4 regions of the Nocardia sp. CDC160 genome follow, and region 3 is predicted to be linked to each of the others. Evidence: riboswitches for the same ligand, from Rfam matches in the RefSeq annotation. Region 3 holds a riboswitch; each other region holds the start of a gene.
The links. Region 3 has a riboswitch for cobalamin ahead of VMT40_RS17910 (CbtB domain-containing protein). Riboswitches for the same ligand answer to the same signal wherever they lie in the genome.

Region 1 (5,561 bases), on a different contig from region 3:
AGCGGCCCTCGGTGACGGCGCGGAGATCGCGGATGCCGGGCTTGGCGCGCAGCAGATCGATCTTCTGCTGGAAGGTCTGGGGCGGGTAGTCGACGAAGACGATGGCGTCCGGGTCGGCGGCGGCAATGCGTTCCCAGGACACCGCGGTCCAGGTGTCGGCGACGTCGGCGAGGGCATTACGGGCCCCGGCCGCCTCCAGAATCGCTTGGGGAGCACCGAATTCGCCGCTGGACATGACGGTGTCGGAGGCGCTGTCGAAAACGAAGACGGTGGGGGGCTGCTCGGGCCGAGGGGCGGATTGCAGGGCGGAGAGGCGGCGGTCGAGATCGCTCGTCACCTCCGTGGCCCGATCCGTGCGGCCGGTGATCGCGCCCAGCGCGGTGAGATCCGTGCGCAGGGCCGTCCACGGGTCCACCACGCCGCGTTCACCGTCGGGGCGGCGGCAGCTCTCGGTCAGGATGTACGGGGCGACCCCGGCGGTTCGCAGCGAATCCGGGGTCAGATTCGCGGACTCCGAGTAGCCGTAGTTCCAGCCCGCCACCATGACATCCGGCCGTTGCGCCAGCACCGTCTCTCGCGAAGGGTAATCCGGCGCAACAGAATTCAGCTTGTCCACGGCATCCCCGTAATGCTTGCGCAGCGTGTCCGCATCACGCTTCAGGCTCGACACCGCCACGGTCCGGTCTTGCGCTCCCAGCGCCAACACCATGGAGATCAGGTTCCCGTCATTGACGAACATCCGTTGCGCGGGCGACGGAAACCTCTGCTCCACACCGCAATTGCGCACTGACAGGTTCCCCGAGGCTGCGTGCGGCGACGCGCACCCCGCCAGCGCCACCGCGGCGGCGACCAGCGCCAGGACCGGACGTGCCGGGAGCTTCGAAACCTTCTTCACGACTGCCTTTCGTCATGCGGCACCGAACCGGTAGCTGCGGCGGCCCAATAGGAGCAGGAACGCGGGGGCTCCGATGAGGCCGGTGAGGACACCCACCGGGATTTCGGTGGGGCGAACCAGAATTCGGGTGGCGGCGTCGGCGACCACCAGGAACAGCGCTCCACACAGGGCGCTGGCCGGGAGCAGCACCCGATGGCGGGGACCCACCAGCAGGCGGGCGGCGTGGGGGATCACCAGGCCGACGAAGCCGATCCCACCCGACACCGCGACCAGGACCCCGACCAACACCGCCAGCAGCACGAACAGCGCGATCCGCAGCTCCCGCACGGAAACTCCGATCGAGGTGGCCGTGTCCGCACCCAGGTTCAGCGCGTCGAGCGAATTCGCCGCCAGCAGCAGTGCGACCAACGCGGCGGCGACCACACACGCGGGCAACAGGATTCGGGTCCAGTCCGCGCCCGCCAAACTGCCCAGCAGCCAGAACAACACCGACTGCGCCGCCGACGGATCACTGCTGCGGAAGATCAGAAAGCTGCTGAAGGCGGAGAAGGCGGAGCCCAGCACGGTGCCGGTGAGCACCAAACGCAGTGGGTCGAGCCCACCTTGGGCCATGGCGATCAGAAAGACCGCCGCGGCCGCCGCCAGCGCACCGGCCAACGCGCCCGCCGAAAGCGCCCACAGTCCAGCACCCGCGAACAGTCCCGAAGTAATGACGGCCGCCGCCCCGACACCCGCTCCTGAAGAGACGCCCAGTAGATAGGGATCGGCAAGCGCATTGCGCACCAGCGTCTGCATGGCCACCCCCGCCACCGCGAGCCCAGCCCCGACGACCGCCGCGAGAATCGTTCGCGGCACCCGCAATTGCCACACGATGGTGTCCAGCCCGAGATTCGCGGAAGGCTGTCCACCGAGTCGGCTCCGGAGTACACCGACCACCTCGCCGAGCGGAATGTTCTCGGCCCCGAATCCGGTCGCCACCACGATGGCGACAACCAGCAATATCCCCATGACGGGCAGGGCTATCGACGGGCGCGCACGCCTCATCGACGAAGCTCCTCCAGGCAAATCGCGGCCTCTCGAGAGTGCTGCGCGGCGGGGGAGGTCTGACTCGCACGGGCGGACCCGTGCTCACAGTGGCGCGACCGTTCCGGAATTGCACCGGATTCCCGCACCCACCGACGATGACCGGACGGACTCTACCGTCCGGAACTATTTCTCAGCGAATGCGGCTGCCCAGCAGGTGGCGGACGCCGCTGACGAACAACTGCAGGCCGAAGTCGAAGCGGGCGGTCGCGTCGGTGGTGTCGTAGAGCGGTGAATGTTCCTCGGCGAGAGCGCCTACCGAGTCCATTTGAATGCGCGACTGTTCGTCGACGGTCTGGCCGAGGACGTAGTAGAGCAGCGTGTAGGCGGCCAGGTCGGCTTCCTCGCGCGTCATGCCCGCGCGAATTGCCGCGCTGGCCAGGCGTTCCCGGCCCTTGCTGGTGGTGAGCCGGGACGCGTAGGTGGCCGAGACCAATTCGGCCCCGTCGCGGTAGGCCAGCAGGCATTCGCGCAGCCGGTGCGCCAATTCGGTCATCTGCTTGGACCACTCGTCCGCGGCGACCGGCTCGTCCATGGGCGCGAGAATGCGGTCGGCGACCGCGCCGAGCAGGGCCTGTTTGTTGGGGAAGTGCCAGTACAGCGCGCCCGGCTGGACGTGCAGCGAGGTGGCCAGGCGGCGCATGGTGAGATCCGCCAATCCGTACTGGTCGAGAATGGCGATCGCGCCGTCGACCACGTCCGTGCGATGGAGTTGCACTGAAAAACCCGACCCTCTCGTGTTCCGGCTCACGTTCCGGACTGCTAGCCTACCCTGAACACCGTTCAAGTTGCTCGGCCACACCGGCCGGACGAAGGGATTCGCGCGGATATGACTCAGGCAGCCGTCACCACCGAAGCCGGTAGCACTGCAGGCGATGACATTCTCGCCATCGCCCGCGAGCAGGTGCTCGAGCGCGGCGTGGGCCTGGATCGGGACCAGACCCTCGAGGTCCTGCGGCTCGGCGACGACCGGCTCGAGGAGCTGCTCGGTCTGGCGCACGAGGTCCGCATGAAGTGGTGCGGCCCGGAGGTCGAGGTCGAGGGCATCATCTCGCTCAAGACCGGCGGCTGCCCGGAGGACTGCCACTTCTGTTCGCAGTCCGGCCTTTTCCAGTCGCCGGTGCGCGCGGCCTGGCTCGACATCCCGTCCCTGGTCGAGGCCGCCAAGCAGACCGCCAAGACCGGCGCGACCGAATTCTGCATCGTGGCCGCCGTGCGCGGACCCGACGAGCGGCTCATGGCGCAGGTCGCCGCGGGCGTGGAGGCCATCCGCAACGAGGTCGACATCCAGGTCGCCTGCTCGCTGGGCATGCTCAACCAGGAGCAGGTCGATCAGCTGGCCGCCATGGGCGTGCACCGCTACAACCACAATCTCGAGACCGCCCGCTCGTACTTCCCGAACGTGGTCACCACCCACACCTACGACGAGCGCTGGGAGACCCTGCGCATGGTCCGCGAGGCGGGCATGGAGGTGTGCTGCGGCGGCATCCTCGGCATGGGCGAAAGCCTGGAGCAGCGCGCCGAATTCGCCGCCGACCTGGCCCTGCTCGAGCCCGACGAGGTGCCGCTGAACTTCCTCAACCCGCGCCCGGGCACCCCGTTCGGCGACCTCGAGGTGCTCCCGGCCGCCGACGCCCTGCGCGCCGTCGCCGCCTTCCGTCTCGCGCTGCCGCGCACCATCCTGCGTTTCGCGGGCGGGCGCGAGATCACCCTCGGCGACCTGGGCGCCAAGCAGGGCATCCTCGGCGGCATCAACGCGGTCATCGTCGGCAACTACCTGACCACCCTGGGCCGTCCCGCCGAAGCGGACCTGGATCTGCTGGGCGAGCTCAAGATGCCGATCAAGGCGCTCAACGAAACCCTCTGAAAAACTGGGGGTCCGGGGCCGCGGCGGCGGACCCGCGCTTACTGTAGGGATGTGGGGGTCGCAAACCCCCGCTGTCCCCCAAACGGTCGAGTTTCGGACACGAAGGATCTTTCGAGGTGGTCGTGGAGATCGAGGAGCGCTACAACCCGTTCACGGGCAAGCGGATCGTGCCGGGTCTGGAAGATCCCGTACCGGCCGCGGCCGCACTGGGTTTGGAGCCGCCGCGTTTCTGTGAGCAGTGCGGTCGCCGGATGATCGTGCAGGTCAGCCCCGACGGCTGGTGGGCCAAGTGCTCCCGGCACGGCGTGCTGGAGTCCTCGAGCCTGGAACGCCGCTAGTGGCAACCACACTCACCGCCGAGCCGGGCGGACTACGCGTCGATGTCGTGATGCGGGAAGTGCGCGCGGCGGCGGTGGTGTTCGCCGCGCTGGCCGCGGTGAGCGCGCTGGCCGGGGTGGTCTGGGCCTTCCTCGCACCCGCCGAGCAGCTGCTGGTGGTGGAGCCGGACCGGGGGACGGCCCTGACCGGCGAGAGCATGCACCGGTTCGACGCCCTGGCGATCTTCGTGCTCATCGGGATCGTATTGGGCGTCGTGGGCACGGCCGCGGTCTGGCGCTGGCGTCGGGTGCGCGGCCCGATTCTGTTGTGCGGCATCCTGCTCGGCTCCCTGGCCGGAGCCTTCCTCACCAAGGTGGTGGGCGAGGCCGTGGCCGAACAACTACACACCCGGCCCAAGCATCCGGCCGTCCATACCATCGTGGAATTCGCTCCCTCCGTGGAGGGTTGGGCCGCGCTCATCGCCCAGCCCCTCGCGGCCGCGGTGGTCGTTCTCCTGCTGACCGCGCTGAGCACCTCCGACGATCTCGGCACCGGCGAATACCTGCCCTTCGGCGGCCAGCGGCCCGAGCCGACGATCATCGCCCCGCCGCAGTACGGTTCGGCCATCAGCTACGGTCCCTACCCCGGCTCGCCCGCCGGGAACCAGTTCACCCCGCGCGATCCGGTGGTTCCCTTCGAAGCGCCCGGCGCGGTCCCCGAATCCGACTCCGCGCGCTGAGCACGGCAATATTCGCTGGAGCTTCGGCGTTGTACCCCCTACCGTGTTCGAGTTCACCGAACCGATTCACCCTGGGGGACCCCATGACATCCGCACCCGCCGACCGCGGCGCGCCCGCCCCGGCGGAACGCCCGGATCTGACCGCCTGGCGGCAACGCCACGAACTCCGCAGATCCAATGCCGCCCAACCCATCCCGAACGGCCGCCGCTACAAGCGCACCGTCAAGCACCGCAATCGCGACAATTAGCGATCCGCGTGACTCGTTGTCGCGCAGGGCACGTCGGGGATTCGCGCGTCGAAGCCCGTGATCCAGACGGGCGGGCTCTGACAGAGGAACGCGTCGAAGTCGGCTGTTTTCGCCACGAAATGACCGAGCCAGGCGACGGTGTACGCGGAGACGACGGGGTTCGGGAACATCACTTCGAAATGGTTCAGCTGTGTGCCGGGCAGTTGAACGAACATCTTGTCGCTCGCGCCGAGGGCGTTGTACGTCGGTAACGCGCACCTACCGTGGTCTTGGTGATCGTCGAACAGGCAGAGGAAGTCGTTCTCGATGCCGATCGTCAGTGTCGGCGTGGTCACCTTCGCCAGCGTCGTCGAATTGTGGCTCGCCATCGTGCCGCTGCTCGGCGGGGCGAGCGCGACGATGCCCGTGGGC
Region 2 (5,561 bases), on a different contig from region 3:
CCGCCTGGTCAATATCGAGGGATCTGGGCCCGTGCGCTGGCTGCACGGCAGCTTCACCATCGGCGACCCGCAGGCCAGTCATCTGCTCGGGAGCCTGCCGGGCGTGATCGTGCTCGGCGGCGCGGGCACGCCGGTGCCCGAGGGACTCGAAGTCGCCCGGCGCATGCTGCTCATCGAAATGCTGTCGCCCTCACAGGGTTCGGCGGTCATGATCGCCCGCATTCTCGATCTGATGTTCATCCAGATCATGCGCACCTGGGCCGCGGGCGCGGACGTGGAACCGAACTGGCTGGCCGGTGCCTTCGACCCGCAGCTCGGCCCGTCATTGCATGCCATCCATCGAAATCTGGCCCGCGACTGGACGGTCGACGAGCTGGCCCGCATGTGCAACCTCTCGCGATCCGCGTTCGCCGCCCGCTTCACCGCCCGCGTCGGAAAGCCACCCGCCACCTACCTCGCCCAGGTCCGGCTGGACTCGGCCACCGATCTGCTGCGCGCCACCGCCCTGACCATCCCGCACATCGCCGAGCGAGTCGGCTACACCTCGGAGGCAGCCTTCAGTCGCGCCTTCAAATCCCGCTACGGCACCCCACCGGCCCGCTGGCGACGAGACCTCCTCGGGCGCGGTTAGGGCCGGTGGGGCCCGGCCCGGCAGCCGAGATCGACTGCCGGGCCGGGCCTTTCGGTCAGCGCAGGGTTGCGGCGGCCTGGACCATATTGTGCAGGGACGCCTCGACCTCGGCGGGGCCCCGGGTCTTGAGGCCGCAGTCCGGATTCACCCAGAGGCGATCCGCGGGAACGGCTTTCAGCGCCTCGGAGAGGGATTCGGTGATCTCGTCAACCGTGGGGACGCGAGGCGAGTGGATGTCGTAAACGCCGGGGCCGACGCCCAGGGAGAAGCCCGCGGCATTGAGGTCGTCGAGAACCTCCATGTGGGAGCGGGCCGCTTCGAGGGACGTGACGTCGGCGTCCAACGCGGCGATCGCGTCGATGACCTCGCCGAACTCGGAATAGCAGAGGTGCGTGTGGATCTGGGTGGCGTCGGAGACCCCGGAGGTGGCGAGGCGGAAGGCCGTGATCGCCCAGACCAGGTAGGCCGCCTTCGCCTCGGCGCGCAGGGGGAGGAGTTCGCGCAGGGCGGGCTCGTCCACCTGGATAATGCGGATTCCCGCCGACTGGAGATCGAGCGTCTCGTCCCGAATTGCCAGGGCCACCTGATTGGCGGTGACGTCGAGGGGCTGGTCGTCGCGGACGAAGGACCAGGCCAGAATGGTGACCGGACCGGTGAGCATGCCCTTGACCGGCTTGTCGGTGAGGCTTTGGGCGTAGGTGATCCAGTCGACGGTCATGGGCTCGGGCCGGGTGACGTCGCCGTAGAGAATCGGCGGGCGGACGCAGCGGGTGCCGTAGGACTGGACCCAACCATTGGCGGTGGTGAGGAAGCCGGTCAGCTGTTCGGCGAAGTACTGGACCATGTCATTGCGTTCCGGCTCGCCGTGGACGAGCACATCGAGGCCCAGTTTCTCTTGCAGCGCAATGACTTCGGCGATCTCCGCGCGCATGCGGTCGCGGTACTGGTCCGGGGTGAGCGTGCCCTTGCGGAAGGCGGCGCGGTCGCGGCGGATGGCCGCGGTTTGCGGGTAGGAGCCGATGGTGGTGGTCGGCAGCGGGGGCAGGGGGAGGCGGTCGTGCTGCAGCGCACGGCGTTCCGCGGCCGGTGCGCGGCGAGTCGCGTTGGGGCTCAGCGTGTCCAACCGTGCGCGGACGGTGTCGTCGCGCAGACGGGTGTCGGTGGCGCGGGCCGCGATCGCCGCACGGGCGGTCGACAACCCGGCCGCCACGGCCTCGGTTCCCTCGTGCAGAGCGGTGGCGAGCAGACGCACCTCGGCGATCTTCTCGGCACCGAAGGCCAGCCAGGATCGCAGGCTCGGGTCGATCTCCGTTTCGGCGTCCAGCGAATACGGCACGTGCAGTAGCGAACTGGAGGTCGAGACCGCCAGTTCGCCGGTGGATCCCAGCAGGGTACCGAGCGTGGCGAGGGCACGGTCCGGGTCGGTGCGCCAGACATTGCGGCCGTCGACCACACCGGCGACGACCAGCTTTCCGGCCAAGCTGGGCACGGAGGTCACATCCTCGACGGTGGTGCCGGACCTGAAATCGAGTGCCACACCTTCGATTCCGGTGTCCACGAGAATCGGCAACGCGGGGCCGGGACGTCCGAAGTAGGTGGCGACGAGCAGCGCTGGACGGTCGGATATCGCCGAAAGCTCTTCGTACACTTCTCGCACCAGGCCGAGCTCCATATCGGAAAGGTCGGTCACCAGCACCGGCTCGTCGATCTGCACCCATGCCGCACCAGCCTCGGCCAAGCGCCGCAACAGTTCCCGATACAGCGGCAGCAATCCGCTCAACCGCCGCAGCGGATCACCCTCGGCGTCCTTGGCCAGCTTCAGGAAGGTCAGCGGCCCGATCACGACCGGCCGCGCAGCCACGCCCAGCGCCTGCGCCTCGGCCAGCTCATCGAGCAATTTCTCCGGATGCAAGGCGAATTCGGTGTCCGGCCCCAACTCCGGCACCAGGTAGTGGTAGTTGGTGTCGAACCACTTGGTCATCTCCAGCGGTTCGACGGTCGAGGTCCCCCGGGCGGCCGCGAAATACCGATCCAGCGGATCATCGATCCCCACTACCCGAGACGGCAGCGCCCCGAACATCGCTGCGGCATCCAGCATTTGGTCGTAGTACGAGAAGGTGCCCACCGGCACCGAATCAAGCCCCGCCGTGGCCGCCGCGGTCAGTTGCGCCGCACGCAGTTCCCGTCCGACGGCATGCAGGGCATCGGCGTCGATCCGCTGCGCCCAGTACGCCTCAACGGCCTGCTTCAACTCTCGCTTCGGCCCGATCCGGGGCAAGCCGAGAACCGTCGCCTTGAACGTATTCCTTTTGGTCACGGGTCATCTCCAGTGCTCCAAGTCCACTGGCCGCCGCCACAAGCGCACACGAACCCCGACCCCGGCCCCGTGTCCCCACGGCACGCCGAAGCCACCGGCCCGTCCACCCAATCCACGAGGCGCCGACCGCCGGATACGGCGTACCCGACACACTCGGCAGGTATTCGGACTCGCAGGCCCGGCCTCCCGGCCCCCTACTGACCATCGCTTCCCAGACGTACTCGCCCAGTGCTCATGACGGCGTTCGTTCCTGCATACCGCTGCGGGACAGTCCCGGATTCCCACCGGGTTCCCTCTCACCGATCCCCCTTACGAGAGAACCGATTTCGACGCCAACCGCACGACGAGATACCAACCCCGCCCTGCCTCGGCGAACCGACTGCATCCGCCAGCATATCCCCCTCCCCATAACCGCCGAGTGGCACACCCGGGAGGCGAATTCGGGCAAAACCCCTCCCGGGTGTGTCACTCGGCGATCAGGGGAGGCGGGTGGGGAGAGAATCGAGGGCGGCGCTGATGCGGCGGGAGGCGGTGGACAGTTCGGAGAGGTAATGGCGGCGCTCGGCGCGGGTGACGTCGTCGCGCAAGGGGCCGATCTGTAACTCCATGACCGCGTGGCCGCCGCTGTCGAAAACCGGTGCGCCGATGTAACTCACCGCGAGCGGGATGTCGCGGTCGAGGGTGCGTTGGTCGTAGGCGCTGCCGCCGATCGCGGCGAGTTGGGCGAGGACGCGGCCGCGGAGTTCCTTGCTCGCGGGATGGTCGGCGAGGTGGTCGGCGACCTCGGAGAGGACGCGGACATTGGGGATGCTGTCGGATTCGAGTTTCCAGACGCAGTGTCCGGTAGCCCGGAGGGTGGACAGGACCGCGCGGTATTCCGCGCGGCGCTCGGGGCCGCGGGTGCGCAGCCAATCCTCTTGGCGGGCAGTGCCCCAGTGGGCGATGATGGCCGCGCCCGCGGGGGCCAGCAGGGGGATGCGGGCGCCGGCCTCGATGCCGACGGTGTAGCGGTCGCGGGTGACGGCCAGGAATTCGAGGTGGTCGAGGGTGATGGTGGTGAGGGCCGCGCCGCAGTCGACGCGATCGGCCAGGCGCTCCAATTCCCGGTCCAGCCACGCGCGCTCGTCGTTCGCACCGGTGGCACGGCGACCCAGCGCGGCGAGTGCCGGGCCCAGCTCGTAACTGAGGTCGGGCAGTCTGCGCACCCAGCCGCGGTCGGCGAGCGCGGCCAGGATCGAGCCCGCGGTGGAGCGGTTCAGCTCCAGGCCGTCGGCGATCTCGGCCGAGGTCAGCGGGCCGGGTGCGGCGACCAGCAGTTCGATGATGGAAATGACCCGGTGCGTGGGCGGAGAGCTCTGGGTCTTGCCAGCGGGCACGCGCGTCTCCTAGCCTGAGCCGCGATACGAATAACCGTATCGCTGGATACGGATAATCGCACCGAGGAGTAGGCCGTGGCAACCATGTGGATACAGGGGCCGAACCGGTCGTGATCGCGGATTTCGCCGACCACTGGCTGCTCTACTGTTCCATTCCCGTCGTCGCCGCACTCATCGGCTGGATCACCAAGATCGTCGCGGTGCGGATGCTCATGTACCCGCTCGAATTCAAGGGCATCCCACCGTGGTTGGGCTGGCAGGGCGTTATCCCCCGCTCCGCGCCGCGCATGGCGACCATCGCGGTGGATCTCATGTTCGGCAAGCTCATCGATCCGCAGGACATCATCGCCCGCATCGATATCGCCGAATTGACCACGCGCCTGCGCGAACCCCTCGATGCCGGAGTCGATCACATGGTGCGCGCCATGATGCTGAAGCATCAGCCGCGGCTCTGGGTGAACATGCCCGAGGCCGCGCAGCGCGCCATTATCGAACGGGCGCAACGGGATCTGCCGCAGCTCATCGAGGACATCGTCTACGACCTGCGCACCAATCTCGATCAGGTGATGGACCTGCGCGGCATGGCCATCAGCGCGCTGGTGGACGACAAGTCGCTGCTGGTGGAGATGGTGCGCCGGGTGGGGCGCAATGAGCTGCGCTTCATCGTGCGGTCCGGTCTGATTTTCGGCACGGTGCTCGGCGTCGTCCAGATGCTGACCTGGGCGCTCACCCATTCCCCTTGGCTCATGCCCGCTTTCGGCGGTTTCACCGGTTTGGTGACGGACTGGCTGGCGCTGCAAATGATCTTCCGGCCGATCCGCCCGGTCGGTATCGGACCGTTCACCTGGCACGGCCTCTTCCACAAGCGCCGCGAGCAGGTCTGCACCGACTACGGCGACCTCATCGCCACCGAGATCCTCACCCCCGCACGCATTCTCGAGGCCGTCCTCCATGGCGAACGTGCCGACCGGTTGGCCTCGATCCTGAGCCATCACGTCGGTGAGTTCCTGGAACTCCAGACCGGCCCAGCCCGGCCGCTCGTGCTCATGGTCGCGGGCGAGAGCCTCACCGCCATCGAACGCGACGCCGTCACCTTCGTGCTCGATCACGTGAAGGCCGCCGCGCACTCCGGCTTCGACCAGCACGCCATCGAGGCACTCGATGTCCGAAACCTGGTGATCGAGAAGACCAAGCAACTGTCCGACGACGAATACGAGGGTCTGCTGCGCCCGGCGTT
Region 3 (5,561 bases):
ACCATTCGGCGCGGGATAGGTCGATGCTCACTCGCCGTACTCCTTCGCAATCGACAGGATCAGCTGCCGGGATTCGTTGTGATCCAATGCTACTCGGCTGATCTCTGCGAACGCATCGCGATAACGCTTCACCTCGGCCTCCCGCTCCAGGTACAGATCGCCCGCGTACTCCTCGACGAAAGCGACGGGCGGTGCGATCAGGCCCGTTGCTGGAAGTTTCGGGAATTCGAGCAGCGTGAAGGATCCCGTGACGGAACCGAGGTGACGTGGGGCGTCGAAGGGCACCACCCGCACGGATATGTTGGCGAGTTGACTGATTTCGTCGATCCGCCGGAGTTGCGCAGCCATGACGGCGGGACCGCCGATCTGGTCGCGAAGTGCCATCTCCGACAGTGCGATATCGGCGGCGAAGGTGGGATCGGTGAGGCGATGCTGTCGGCGCATTGCGACCGCCACCCGCATCTCGACCTGTTCGGTTGGAAGATTGGGTGATTCGGTCCATTCGACGGCGCGCCGGTATTCGGGGGTCTGAAGCAATCCCGGGAGGATGGTGATCTTCCAGACCGAGATCTGGCGCGCGGCCTCCTCGAGGCCGAGGTAGTAATCGAAGCCTTCGCGGACGTCGTCGGCGTAGGCGCGCCACCATCCGCCGCCCTGCTTTTGCGTCGTTCGTACCTCGAGCGCCAAGTCGAGCAGTACCTGGCGCTCGTCGGTTGTGGCGTCGTACGCGTCGCACAGGGCGTTGATGTACAAGTCCGACACCTTCGTCGGCAGCCCGTCCTCCATGCGCCCGATGGTTTGCGGCGACACCCCGATCACGCGCCCACCCTCGGACTGTCGCATATTCTTCGCCTCGCGCAGTCGCCGCAATTCCCGGCCTAATGCCCTGCGCCCCATGGTCGATCCGCTTGTCATCTCGTTAGCCTCACTATCGGACGCTCCGAAATATGGAAGACCCCACCGCGGTGGACTTCGCCACGGGGGCCTCTGTAATGGAATAACCCCATCCCGCAAGCGGATTCGGGCATTTCAAGGTTCCGCCATCCGCTTATCCAGAGTGTACTCGTGGCAGGCCAGCGGCATTCGGCCTTTTCGTTTCGGTTCGCGACGAGTCAATGGAGATGAACTGTGGGACAGCCTATTTCACATGAGGTTCCAGACTATCCGGTCCAGAATTTGGAAGTTGCCAAGCGGGGGTTGGATTCCCATCGGGAGTGTGGGAAGGAGTGTGAGGCGCGGCGGTATTTCGCGGGGTTGGTGCCGTATTTGGAATTGTTGGCGAAGCGGCGGGCCGCGTCCTCGGGGTGGAATCTGTGGACCGAGCGGGGGTGAGGGTCAAGGTGCGAGGGGGTGGGCCGTGGTGCGGAGCGTCCAGGCGGGGGAGCGGTGGTGCAGGGTGGTGGCGGTCAGCGGCGGGATGTCTATGCGCCAGAAGGACTCTGCGGGGGAGTTCAGGGTGCAAAGGACTGCCGCGCGGACCACGCCGGGGTGGGTGATGGCGATGATGCGGTCGCCGGTTCCGGCCACGGTGTCGAGCCACGTACGTACGCGGGTGAGGAGGTCGGTGAGGGACTCGCCGCCGTGGGAGCGGTGTGCGGGGTCGGTGAGCCAGCCCATCAGCTGCTCCGGGGCCAGCTCATCCATGGACTTGCCCGACCACGTGCCGCAATCCAGGTCGCGCAGTGCGGGTTCCGGGGTTCCGGTGAGGCCCAATGCCTTCGCGGTCTGCGCAGTGCGGAGCTCCGGTGCGCACAGGACCTGGCCGGGTTCCAGGCCGGGCAGGCCGCCCGCCTTCGCCGCGGACCGCTCACCCAATGGGTTGAGCGGTTCGTCGGCGGGGAAGCGGGCGGCCTGTACCGCGTCGGTGATCGCGTGCGTGATCAGCGTGAGCCGGGTGACCGCGCTCATGCCGCCGCGGGAGTGGTCCGGTCGGCACGCTCGCCGAGCAAGCGCGGGGCCAGCCAGGCGAAGCCGACACCGATGACGACCCACAGGATCAGTTGGGCGGCAAAGGAGTACAACCGGAAGTGGTACAGGTCGTCGGCCGGGAAGCCCGGGTAGACGATGGTGCCCGAGGGATCCTTCAGCGGCTGTGGCGTCTCGGTGGCGAAGTCGCCGTATTCCTTATTGGCCGACAGGTGCCCCAGCGAGGGCAGGATCAGCATGACGATCGCCATGACTACGGTGAACGAGGCCGCCCCGGCGATGGTCGCAGTCCAATTGCCCAGGCGCGCGGCCAGTTTGCGCCCCACCCAGATGGCGGCCAGCAGGACGGCGGCGCTGATCACGATCATGGCCACGAACAGTCCGGTGCGTTCCTTGATGGTCTCCGGATGCCCGATGGAGGGCGGGTTGGCCGGGTACTTCAGGAACGGCACCGCGTACAGGGTCAGGAACATGCCGCCCGACACGAGCAGCGCCAGATTCCGTGCGGTGATCTTCCCGACCCGGCGCAACGCCAGGAAGTAGACGACCGCGAAGAGCGCGCCCATCGCGGCACCGAACACGATCATGCCGAAGGGCAGACCGAAGTTCTGCTGCTGGGAGCGGGTGAAGAGGTCCGGACCCATGTCGCCCATGGGTTTTCCGGCGGCCTTGTCCAAAGCCATCTGCGCGTCGTCGCGCCCAGACTCGTAGTCGATGGCCCGGTTGATGATGGGCTCGGCCATGATCCGTGCGAAGACGAACGCCAGCAATCCACCGAGCGCGCCCAGCAGGACGCCTCGGCCGATGATCCGCTTTTCCATTGTGGTGACTCGATCCCTTGGCTAGTGGCAGGGGAAACCGAGGAAGTGCCGTCCGTCGTGGACGAATTCGTGCACGTGCATGTCGTTGCCGAAGATCGACACCGCGCCCTGGTCGATACCGATGAAGTAGATCGCCAGCAGCGCCAAGAGTGTGGTGCCGATCAACCACACCGGGGTGGGGATGGAAATGGAGACGGCACCGAGGCCGGAACGGGGAGCGTAGGACGTCGCCACGGGAACTCCTAGGGTGGGAGGGGGTTACGCGCCCCTCGGCCGATATTTACCTCGGCGGCCGGGGTCTGACTCACACCCGCGCGGAGTGCTCACAGTGGCGCGACCGTCCCGGATTTCCACCGGATTCCACGAATCGCCGATCAGATGACGATACGAGACCCCGAACGAACAGGTCAAACACCCGCCCACACTATGGAACCCACAGCTCCGCTCCCATCGCCCGCCGGAGCTCGCTCTCATCGCCCGAGGGGGCACGGACCTGTTGCCCCGCGACACGGACCTGTTGCCCGCGGCGGCTCGCTCGCTTCGCCTGTGGCTCGGACCCGCTGCCTGTGGGAGCTTCTCCCTGCCGCGCTAGCTGGGGCTGGCACCCTGTCGTCCGCGGGGGTCCCGTGCCTCTCGGTGAGGGCGCTCGCGCTCGTGGCTCGTGGGGCTCGCGCCGAGCTGTCGATGGACCGGAATGGGTCCGGATCGATCTTTGGTTGAAACCTGTTCTATCGTCCGGAAGCGGCTCTGACCAGCTGTTATTCGCCCGTCTGCCCTGGAGATTTGGGGCAGTTTTCCGAATCGGGGTGGGCGGGCCGGATGGGTTGAATACACTCCCCGCTGAAGTGAACATCTGACACTTCAGTTCTGGGATTAGAGGTACACATGAAGTCTGCTACACCGGGGGTTTTCGCTGCGCGCGCCGCGGCGGCTGTGATCGGCGGGGCATTGGTGCTCGCGGGGGCTACCGGATGCGGCAGTGACAAAGCATCGGACGGGTCCCAGGGCGGGACCAGCAGCACCGTCGCGACCTCGCAGGCCGTGAGCTCCGCGCCCGCCCCGACCACGACCGCGGCCCCGGCTCCGACCACCGAAGCGCCCGCGCCCCAGCCCGCCGCCACCGAACCCGCAGCGCCGCAACCGGTCGCGCCGGAACCGGCGCAGGCCCCGCAGCCCGCCCCCAAGCCCGCGCCGCAGACCCAGCAGGCCGAGAAGCCCGCGCCCCCGACCCTGGACGCTCCGGGATTCGAGCCGCGCGCCGGGTACTGAGCGAACTGGACGAGTAGGTGTTGGGCAATGGCGGGCGGTGGGTGTGCGCCACCGTCGTAGCGCTCGCGGCATCGCTGACCGCGGCGGGCGGCGCGGGTGCCGATCCGGCTCCCGCGGGTAAAGACCTTGTGGTGCTGGGTGATTCGTTCTCCGCGAACGAGTGGGACCACTTCACCGGCCGCGACGACTGCAATCTGCACGGGCGCACGGCCTGGCCGGTGCAGCTGAGCCAGCTGATGGGCGTGTACGGGACCGATCGGGTCGACGACCCGTCGTGTCCGGGCGCGTCGATCGACAGCGGGCCCGGGTGGACGCTGGCCCAGCAGGCGCAGCGGGCGGACAAGGAGGGCGCGTTCGGGCCGGACACCAAGCTGGTGACCATCCAGTTCGGGATGAACGACAAGTGGGGCGCGTCGGATCAGACCCTGTGGAATTCCTTGCAGTCCTGTGTTTTCAACCTCGTCCTGGGCTGTGATCCCGAGGCGATCGAACAGCACCGGATACCTGATTACACCGGGGTCTCCGGTGCGGCGATGGCCAAGCGCATGAGCAATGCCGTCACCTACATCAAGTACTACGCACCCAACGCGCGCATCGTATTCGTCGGGTACCCGGAGCTTTTCGTGCCGGGCAGTAGCACGGTCTGCCTCAGCATTCTCGGGGTCGCGCCGTTCATCAATCCGCGTGGACGCGCGGTGGTCGAATACCTCGACCGGATCGACGCGGCGCAGCGGGAGGCCGCCCAGCTGCTGGGTATCGAGTTCCTCGACGCTCGAGCCCTCACCGCCGGTCACGGCCTCTGCTCGTCGCAGCCGTGGCTGAACGGGATCGCCGACCCCCGCACCGGCGTCGACGGCCTGCCCTTCCATCCATCGACACAGGGCGACAGCGTGATCGCGCACGCGATCTACGACCGCTACGGACGCTGAGCCCATCCCACACTCCGCGCAAAACTGAAAACTCATAGTTCAATTTGCGATTCGAGGGTTCGACATGAAGTTCCGTCTCCCAGGCGCATCGGCCTCCCTGTGCGCCGCCATCATGGCCATCGCAGCGGCCATGACGGGGACCGCGGGCGCGCACGCCGATACTCCGCTGGCCGCCACCGATCCGGCGGCCAGCGGCAAACCGCTTGTCATTCTGGGTGATTCGTACACGGCAAACGGGTGGGCCCCGTTCTCCAACGAGAAGAAGTGCGACCACGGCGACACCGCCTGGCCGGTGCAGCTCAGCGCCCGCATGGGGGTGTCGGGCGATCAGGTGTGGAATCAATCCTGCCCCGGCGCGACCATCGAGGGCGGGGACGGCTACACCCTGACCGTGCAGGCTGCCAATGCCGCCAAGGCGGGCGCGTTCGGGCCCGGAACCAAGTTGGTGACAATCCAATTCGGCTTCAACGACCACTGGGGCGGGGCCGACCGGTCCCCATGGAGCTCCACCGAGGCGTGCTTCTACAACCTTGCCGGAGGCTGTGGTCCCGAGGCGGTGGCCGACGGCCGCATGGTCGACCCGCGCACTATCACCGGAACCGAATACGCCGCGCGC
Region 4 (5,561 bases), on a different contig from region 3:
TTCCGCGCACGCGGCGAGCAGGGCCACCGCGGCGGGTGTGCCCATGCCGAGCAGTCCCAGCCGTCGCAGTGCCTCCCGGCGGCTGAGCAGGCCTTCGGCGTGGTCGGTGGCGATTTCCTCTGCGATATAGCGCTGCAGCGGCGTCATGGCAGACAGCCTAGACCGTCAAGCCCCTCGAATCTGGGGCTATTAGTGCAACTAACGACAATCGCGATTCGAACGAATGTTTCTGTGGGGGAAATGAATTGCCAATGATCTGCCAGGCGCGCCACCGACCATGTTCGACGACCGAAAGCGAAGTGATCATGAAGAAGCTCCTCACCGCGGCCGCCGCCCTCCTGATGGTCGGAGCGCTGGCCGGTTGTGACCCCGACACCGGTACCTCCGGTGCGCCCGCGTCCACCGTCCAGGCGACCCCGTCCGGACCGGTGGCGACCTCGGCCCCGGGCTCCGCGCCGGGAACCACGGCCGCCAAGTCGACGCCGACCCTCCCGAACCGCGACGACGTGAATGTGGACGCCCGTGACTTCGAGTCGCAGGGTCACTACTACTTCCAGTCGCCCAGCAAGAACATCAAATGTGGCATCTACGTGGACAATATCCACACCGTGGGCTGTCAGCTGAAGAACGCCACCGTGATTCCGGCCGGGCTGTCGTGTGCCAACAACCCCGCCCACGAGGTGGCCGCGCAGGTGCGGGAGGGGACCGCCGAATTCGTCTGCCTCAACCAGGGTGTCTACGTCGGCCCGCCCACCGACGGCTCGACCGCGCCGGGCAATCACGAGGGTGGCGGCAAGGTCCTCGAATACGGTCAGACCATCGGTGTGCGCGGGGTGATCTGCGAATCCATGCAGAGTGGGGTGCGCTGCTCGGTGGACGGTCACGGCTTCTTCATCGCGGCCGACGCCCAGTCCCTGTTCTGACGACCTAGCATGGCGGCGTGAGCATCGATCCCCTGTCGGTGAACCGTCGCAATTGGGATGCCCGCGCGGGCATTCACGCCGCCAGCAGTTTCTATCGGGACCATGATTCGGGCTATTGGTTCGCGCCGTTCGAATGGGATGCCCTCGGCGAGGTGCGCGATCGCGATGTGCTGCACCTGCAATGCCATCTCGGCACGGAGACAATCGAATTCGCGCGGCGCGGGGCCCGTACGGTCGGTCTCGACTTCTCGCCGGAGTCGGTGCGGCATGCCCGCGAATTGGCCGGGGACACCGTCGAATACGTGTGCGCGGACGTCTACGACGCGCGAGAGTCCTTGACCGGCAGGGGCTTCGACATCGTCTACACCGGCAAGGGCGCGCTCTGCTACCTGCCGGACCTGGACCGCTGGGCCCGCGTGATCGCCGATCTCCTGCGGCCCGGCGGGCTGTTCTACCTGGTCGAATTCCATCCACTGCTGCACGCCCTCGGCCCCACCCCGGCGCCGGGCGAGGACCCGAATCGCCTTGTGCTGCACGACGATTACCTCGAAGGCCGGGGTGCCCAGCGCCGCGACAGCGTCCACACCTACACCGACGGCCCGGACCTCACCACCGACACCACCGCCTACGAATGGCGGCACGGCCTGGGCGAGGTGATCAATGCCCTGCTGGCCGCGGGCCTGCGCATCACCGGCCTCACCGAGACCGAGACGCTCCCGTGGCCGCGCTGGCCGGGTATGGTCCGCACCGACAACGGCTGGTGGCGGCTGCCCGAGACCGCCCCGATCATCCCTGTGCTCTACGGCCTTTCGGCCGTCAAGGACCAGCGCGACTCGACCTTCGCCAGCCGCCAGTAGGCCAGCGCGATCGCCCACACCGCCACGAACAGGCCGACGATCACGAATCCCACATTGTTCAGGTCGATTCCGGCGATCCAGGCGGTGATCGGATCGGTGAGATCGAGCTTGTCGTGGACGATGCCGACCAATTCGATGGTGCCGATCAGGAAGGCCACCGCGATGGAGAGCCCGGTGATGGTCAGGTTGTAGTACACCTTGCGCACCGGGTTCGAGAACGCCCAGTGGTAGGCGAAATTCATGAAGGTGCCGTCGAGGGTGTCGAACAGGCTCATGCCCGAGGCGAACAGCAGCGGCAGGCAGACGATGGCGTACCAGGGCAGGCCCGCGGCCGCGCCGGACCCGGCCATCACCATGAGCGTCACCTCGGTGGCGGTGTCGAAGCCGATGCCGAACAGCAGGCCGATCGGATACATCTGCCCGGGTCGCGTGATGGAGCGGGTCAACCGTCCCAGGATCCGATTGATGAAACCGCGATTGTCCAGGTGCCGTTCGAGCTCGTGCTCGTCGAACTGTCCGGCCCGCATGGCCTTGAACACCCGCCAGATTCCGGCCAGTGCCACCAGATTCAGCGCGGCGATCAGATACAGGAAGGTGCCGGAACTGAGCGTGGCGACCAGGCCCAGATCCTTTCGCGCACTGGAGTCGTCGTCGACCAGCGTGGTGGCCACCCGGGCCCCGGCCGCGATCCCGGCGGCCAGCAGCACCACCACGGTGGAATGGCCGAGCGCGAACCAGAAGCCCACGGACACCGGGCGTTTGCCGTCGGCCATGAGCTTGCGGGTGGTGTTGTCGATGGCGGCGATGTGGTCGGCGTCGAAGGCGTGCCGCATGCCCAGGGTGTAGGCGGTGACACCCAGCCCGACCCCGAACACCTGGGTGCCGACGGTGTAGTGCTGGGGCAGCACCAGCGCGAACAGAATGCCGAACGCCACTATGTGCATCACGGCGATGACGGCGAGCAGTCCGCCGGTGCGGAGCCAGTCGCGGCGCTCCCAACGCAGGGCGGGAAGCGTTCTCGGGACCGGGTTTTCGGGCAGGGACATCTAGGGCGGCCTCTCCAGCACCTCGTGGACGGGGTTCGTTGGTGCCGTGGCCGGTCTCCTGGCTGACGGGTCGAACACCGGCGTGTCTGGTCTTCCGGAACCGAGATTCCGTGACCCCGGCCCGCGCGAGCGGACCGGACGACGCACCGACTAACCGATCACAGTGGCGAGGGCCGCACCGGTTTCCCACCGGTTTCCCGAGCACCACGGCGGCCCTCACGCTAGGCGGCAGGTGAGCACGGCGGCAAGCCCGGCCCGCAAAAGACAGGTCTGAGCAGGGAAAATCGGGTATCAGCGGGCATGTCAGGTCGGTGTCAGGTCCGTATCAGGCGGCCCGGCGAATGTTGTCGCCATGAACAGCACAGCAATCGCGGCCTCCGGGTTGCGCAAGGCATACGGGGACAAGACGATCCTCGACGGCATCGATCTGACCATCGGTGCGGGCACCATCTTCTCGCTGCTCGGTCCCAACGGCGCGGGCAAGACCACCACGGTCAATGTCCTGACCACGCTGCTCACTGCCGACGGCGGGACGGCGCGGGTCGCGGGCTACGACATCGCCACGCAGACCAAGGCGGTCCGCGCGTCGATCGGGGTCACCGGTCAGTTCGCGGCCGTCGACGATCTGCTCACCGGCGAGGAGAACCTCCAGCTGATGGCCGATCTGCACCGGCTGCGCGGCAATGACCGCAAGCAGGTGGTCGATTCGCTGCTGGAGCGCTTCGCACTGACCGAGTCGGCGCGCAAGCAGGCCTCCACCTACTCCGGCGGTATGCGCCGCAAGCTGGACCTGGCGATGACCCTGGTCACCCGGCCGCAAATCGTCTTCCTGGACGAGCCGACCACCGGCCTGGATCCGCGCAGCCGCCGCGCCCTGTGGGACATAGTGCGAGAACTGGTCGCCGACGGCGTGACCATCTTCCTCACCACCCAGTACCTCGAGGAGGCGGACCAGCTCGCCGACCAGATCGCGGTGCTCGACGGCGGACGCATCGTCGCCCAGGGCACCCCCGACGACCTCAAGCGGCAGGTGCCCGGCAGCTACATCCAGCTCCGGTTCGGCGACCGCGCGACTTTCGAAGCGGCGCTGCGGGTGCTGCCCGTCGCCACCCCCGACCACGACGCACTGACCCTGCAGGTGCCGGGCAATGGCGGCACGAAACCCCTGCGCGCGCTGCTGGATCGGCTCGCCGACCACTCCCTCGAGGCCGATGAGGTCTCCATCCATACCCCTGATCTCGATGACGTTTTCCTCGCCCTGACCGGGCACGCCACCACGGAGGCCGAAGCACAATGAGCACCGCGACCATCACCCCCAGCCCCCTGGCCGCCGCGATCGGCGATTCGTCGATCATGCTGCGCCGCAACTTCAAACACATCGTCCGCAACCCGGTCACGGTCTTCAATGCCGCGCTCATGCCGGTGATGATGCTGCTGATCTTCGTCTACGTTTTCGGCAGCGCCTTCAATGTCGGCGGGCACTACATCGACTACGCGACTCCCGGCATGCTGCTGCTGGCCATCAATTACGGGCTCTCCGGCACCGCGGTCTCGGTGAGCTCGGACATGGCCAAGGGCGTCATCAACCGGTTCAAGGTCATGGACGTGTCGCGGGGCGCGGTGCTGACCGGCCACGTGGCGGCCACCATCCTCACCAATGTGATCGCCCTGGCGGCCGTGCTCGGTGTGGCCTTCGCCCTGGGCTTCCGGTCCCCGGCGAGCGCCGGTGAATGGCTCGGTGCGATCGGCATCGTGCTCGCGACCTCGTTCGCAGCCTCCTGGCTGGTCGTGGCGCTGGGCATGGCGGCCAAGACCCCGGAATCCGCGGGCATGTCCGTGGTGCCGCTGATCATGCTGCCCTTCCTGAGCAGCGCGATCGTGCCCGCCGACAAGATGGGCGCGGGTGTCAAGCAGTTCGCGCAGTACCAGCCCTTCACCCCGATCATCGAATCCCTGCGCGGGTTTCTCACCGGACACCCGTCGGGCGGCTACACCGCCGCCGCGCTGGCCTGGTGCGCCGGGTTCGCCATTGTCGGATACGTGTGGTCGCGGGCCACGTTCAACAAGCGAGCGTGATCGAGACCAGATTGCTCCAATCCGATTCCGCCCCTTCCCTCATCGCCTCGGTGAAGCCCGCTTCACCGAGGCGATCTCGTGTCGCCTCCTCGATGCGCGCCGTATCCGGCAGGGAACGATCGGGCACGCCGCGCACCCGTGCGCTGGCCGCGAGCAGCCGCGCGGCCTGCTCGAACTCGTCGTTGCGCAGCGCGAGATCCGCTATGCCGACGATGATCTGGGCGATCAGCTGCGCGTGGCCCGCCGCTATGGCCGATTCGAAGGCGGCGGCATGGTGTTCGCGGGCCTTGTCGAGATCATCCGTGAGATAGCCACGCAGGGAATGGATCTGCGCGTAGACGTACTGATGCTCCTGCCCGCTGTCCAATTGGGTTGTCGCGAGGTCGATCTGGCGGTACGCCTCCTCGGCGTCGCCCTGCCAGCGGGCCAGTTCCGCCATCGACAGCGCCAGCTCACCCTTGGCATTGGGCCAGCCGGACCGATCCGCGGCCCGCAGCGCCTCGGCCGTGGCGGCGGCACTCGCCTCCGAATCGCCCAGCAGCCAGTACAACTGGGCCTGCCGCGAGCGGATTCGGACCACGTCCTCGAGCGTGCCGACCTCGCTCACCACCGTGATCGCCTGACCCAAATGCTCACACGCGGAAACGAATTCGCCGCGC

Region 1: it holds a riboswitch for cobalamin, as region 3 does, so the genes downstream of both, VMT40_RS35765 (FecCD family ABC transporter permease) here and VMT40_RS17910 (CbtB domain-containing protein) in region 3, are expected to answer to the same signal.
Region 2: it holds a riboswitch for cobalamin, as region 3 does, so the genes downstream of both, metE (5-methyltetrahydropteroyltriglutamate--homocysteine S-methyltransferase) here and VMT40_RS17910 (CbtB domain-containing protein) in region 3, are expected to answer to the same signal.
Region 4: it holds a riboswitch for cobalamin, as region 3 does, so the genes downstream of both, VMT40_RS02355 (HoxN/HupN/NixA family nickel/cobalt transporter) here and VMT40_RS17910 (CbtB domain-containing protein) in region 3, are expected to answer to the same signal.

The regions. Positions count from the first base shown of each region.
Region 1 is NZ_JAYKYT010000009.1:8,288-13,848, reverse strand. Features, by position in the region: gene VMT40_RS35770 (ABC transporter substrate-binding protein) at 1-895, opposite strand, end outside; gene VMT40_RS35765 (FecCD family ABC transporter permease) at 908-1,939, opposite strand; cobalamin riboswitch at 1,974-2,110, opposite strand; gene VMT40_RS35760 (TetR/AcrR family transcriptional regulator C-terminal domain-containing protein) at 2,112-2,696, opposite strand; gene bioB (biotin synthase BioB) at 2,808-3,845, shown strand; gene bsaP (biotin synthase auxiliary protein BsaP) at 3,968-4,183, shown strand; gene VMT40_RS35745 (DUF2567 domain-containing protein) at 4,183-4,902, shown strand; gene VMT40_RS35740 (hypothetical protein) at 4,986-5,150, shown strand; gene VMT40_RS35735 (poly(ethylene terephthalate) hydrolase family protein) at 5,147-5,561, opposite strand, start outside.
Region 2 is NZ_JAYKYT010000002.1:728,420-733,980, forward strand. Features, by position in the region: gene VMT40_RS10795 (AraC family transcriptional regulator) at 1-631, shown strand, start outside; gene metE (5-methyltetrahydropteroyltriglutamate--homocysteine S-methyltransferase) at 687-2,948, opposite strand; cobalamin riboswitch at 3,087-3,288, opposite strand; gene VMT40_RS10805 (helix-turn-helix domain-containing protein) at 3,425-4,324, opposite strand; gene VMT40_RS10810 (DUF445 domain-containing protein) at 4,411-5,561, shown strand, end outside.
Region 3 is NZ_JAYKYT010000003.1:699,662-705,222, reverse strand. Features, by position in the region: gene VMT40_RS17930 (DUF397 domain-containing protein) at 1-31, opposite strand, end outside; gene VMT40_RS17925 (helix-turn-helix domain-containing protein) at 28-897, opposite strand; gene VMT40_RS17920 (histidine phosphatase family protein) at 1,336-1,908, opposite strand; gene VMT40_RS17915 (CbtA family protein) at 1,905-2,747, opposite strand; gene VMT40_RS17910 (CbtB domain-containing protein) at 2,769-2,936, opposite strand; cobalamin riboswitch at 3,021-3,159, opposite strand; gene VMT40_RS17905 (hypothetical protein) at 3,633-4,016, shown strand; gene VMT40_RS17900 (SGNH/GDSL hydrolase family protein) at 4,034-4,945, shown strand; gene VMT40_RS17895 (SGNH/GDSL hydrolase family protein) at 5,010-5,561, shown strand, end outside.
Region 4 is NZ_JAYKYT010000001.1:558,965-564,525, reverse strand. Features, by position in the region: gene VMT40_RS02370 (dienelactone hydrolase family protein) at 1-147, opposite strand, end outside; gene VMT40_RS02365 (hypothetical protein) at 306-923, shown strand; gene VMT40_RS02360 (class I SAM-dependent methyltransferase) at 941-1,780, shown strand; gene VMT40_RS02355 (HoxN/HupN/NixA family nickel/cobalt transporter) at 1,723-2,826, opposite strand; cobalamin riboswitch at 2,858-3,050, opposite strand; gene VMT40_RS02350 (ATP-binding cassette domain-containing protein) at 3,179-4,123, shown strand; gene VMT40_RS02345 (ABC transporter permease) at 4,120-4,902, shown strand; gene VMT40_RS02340 (BTAD domain-containing putative transcriptional regulator) at 4,886-5,561, opposite strand, start outside.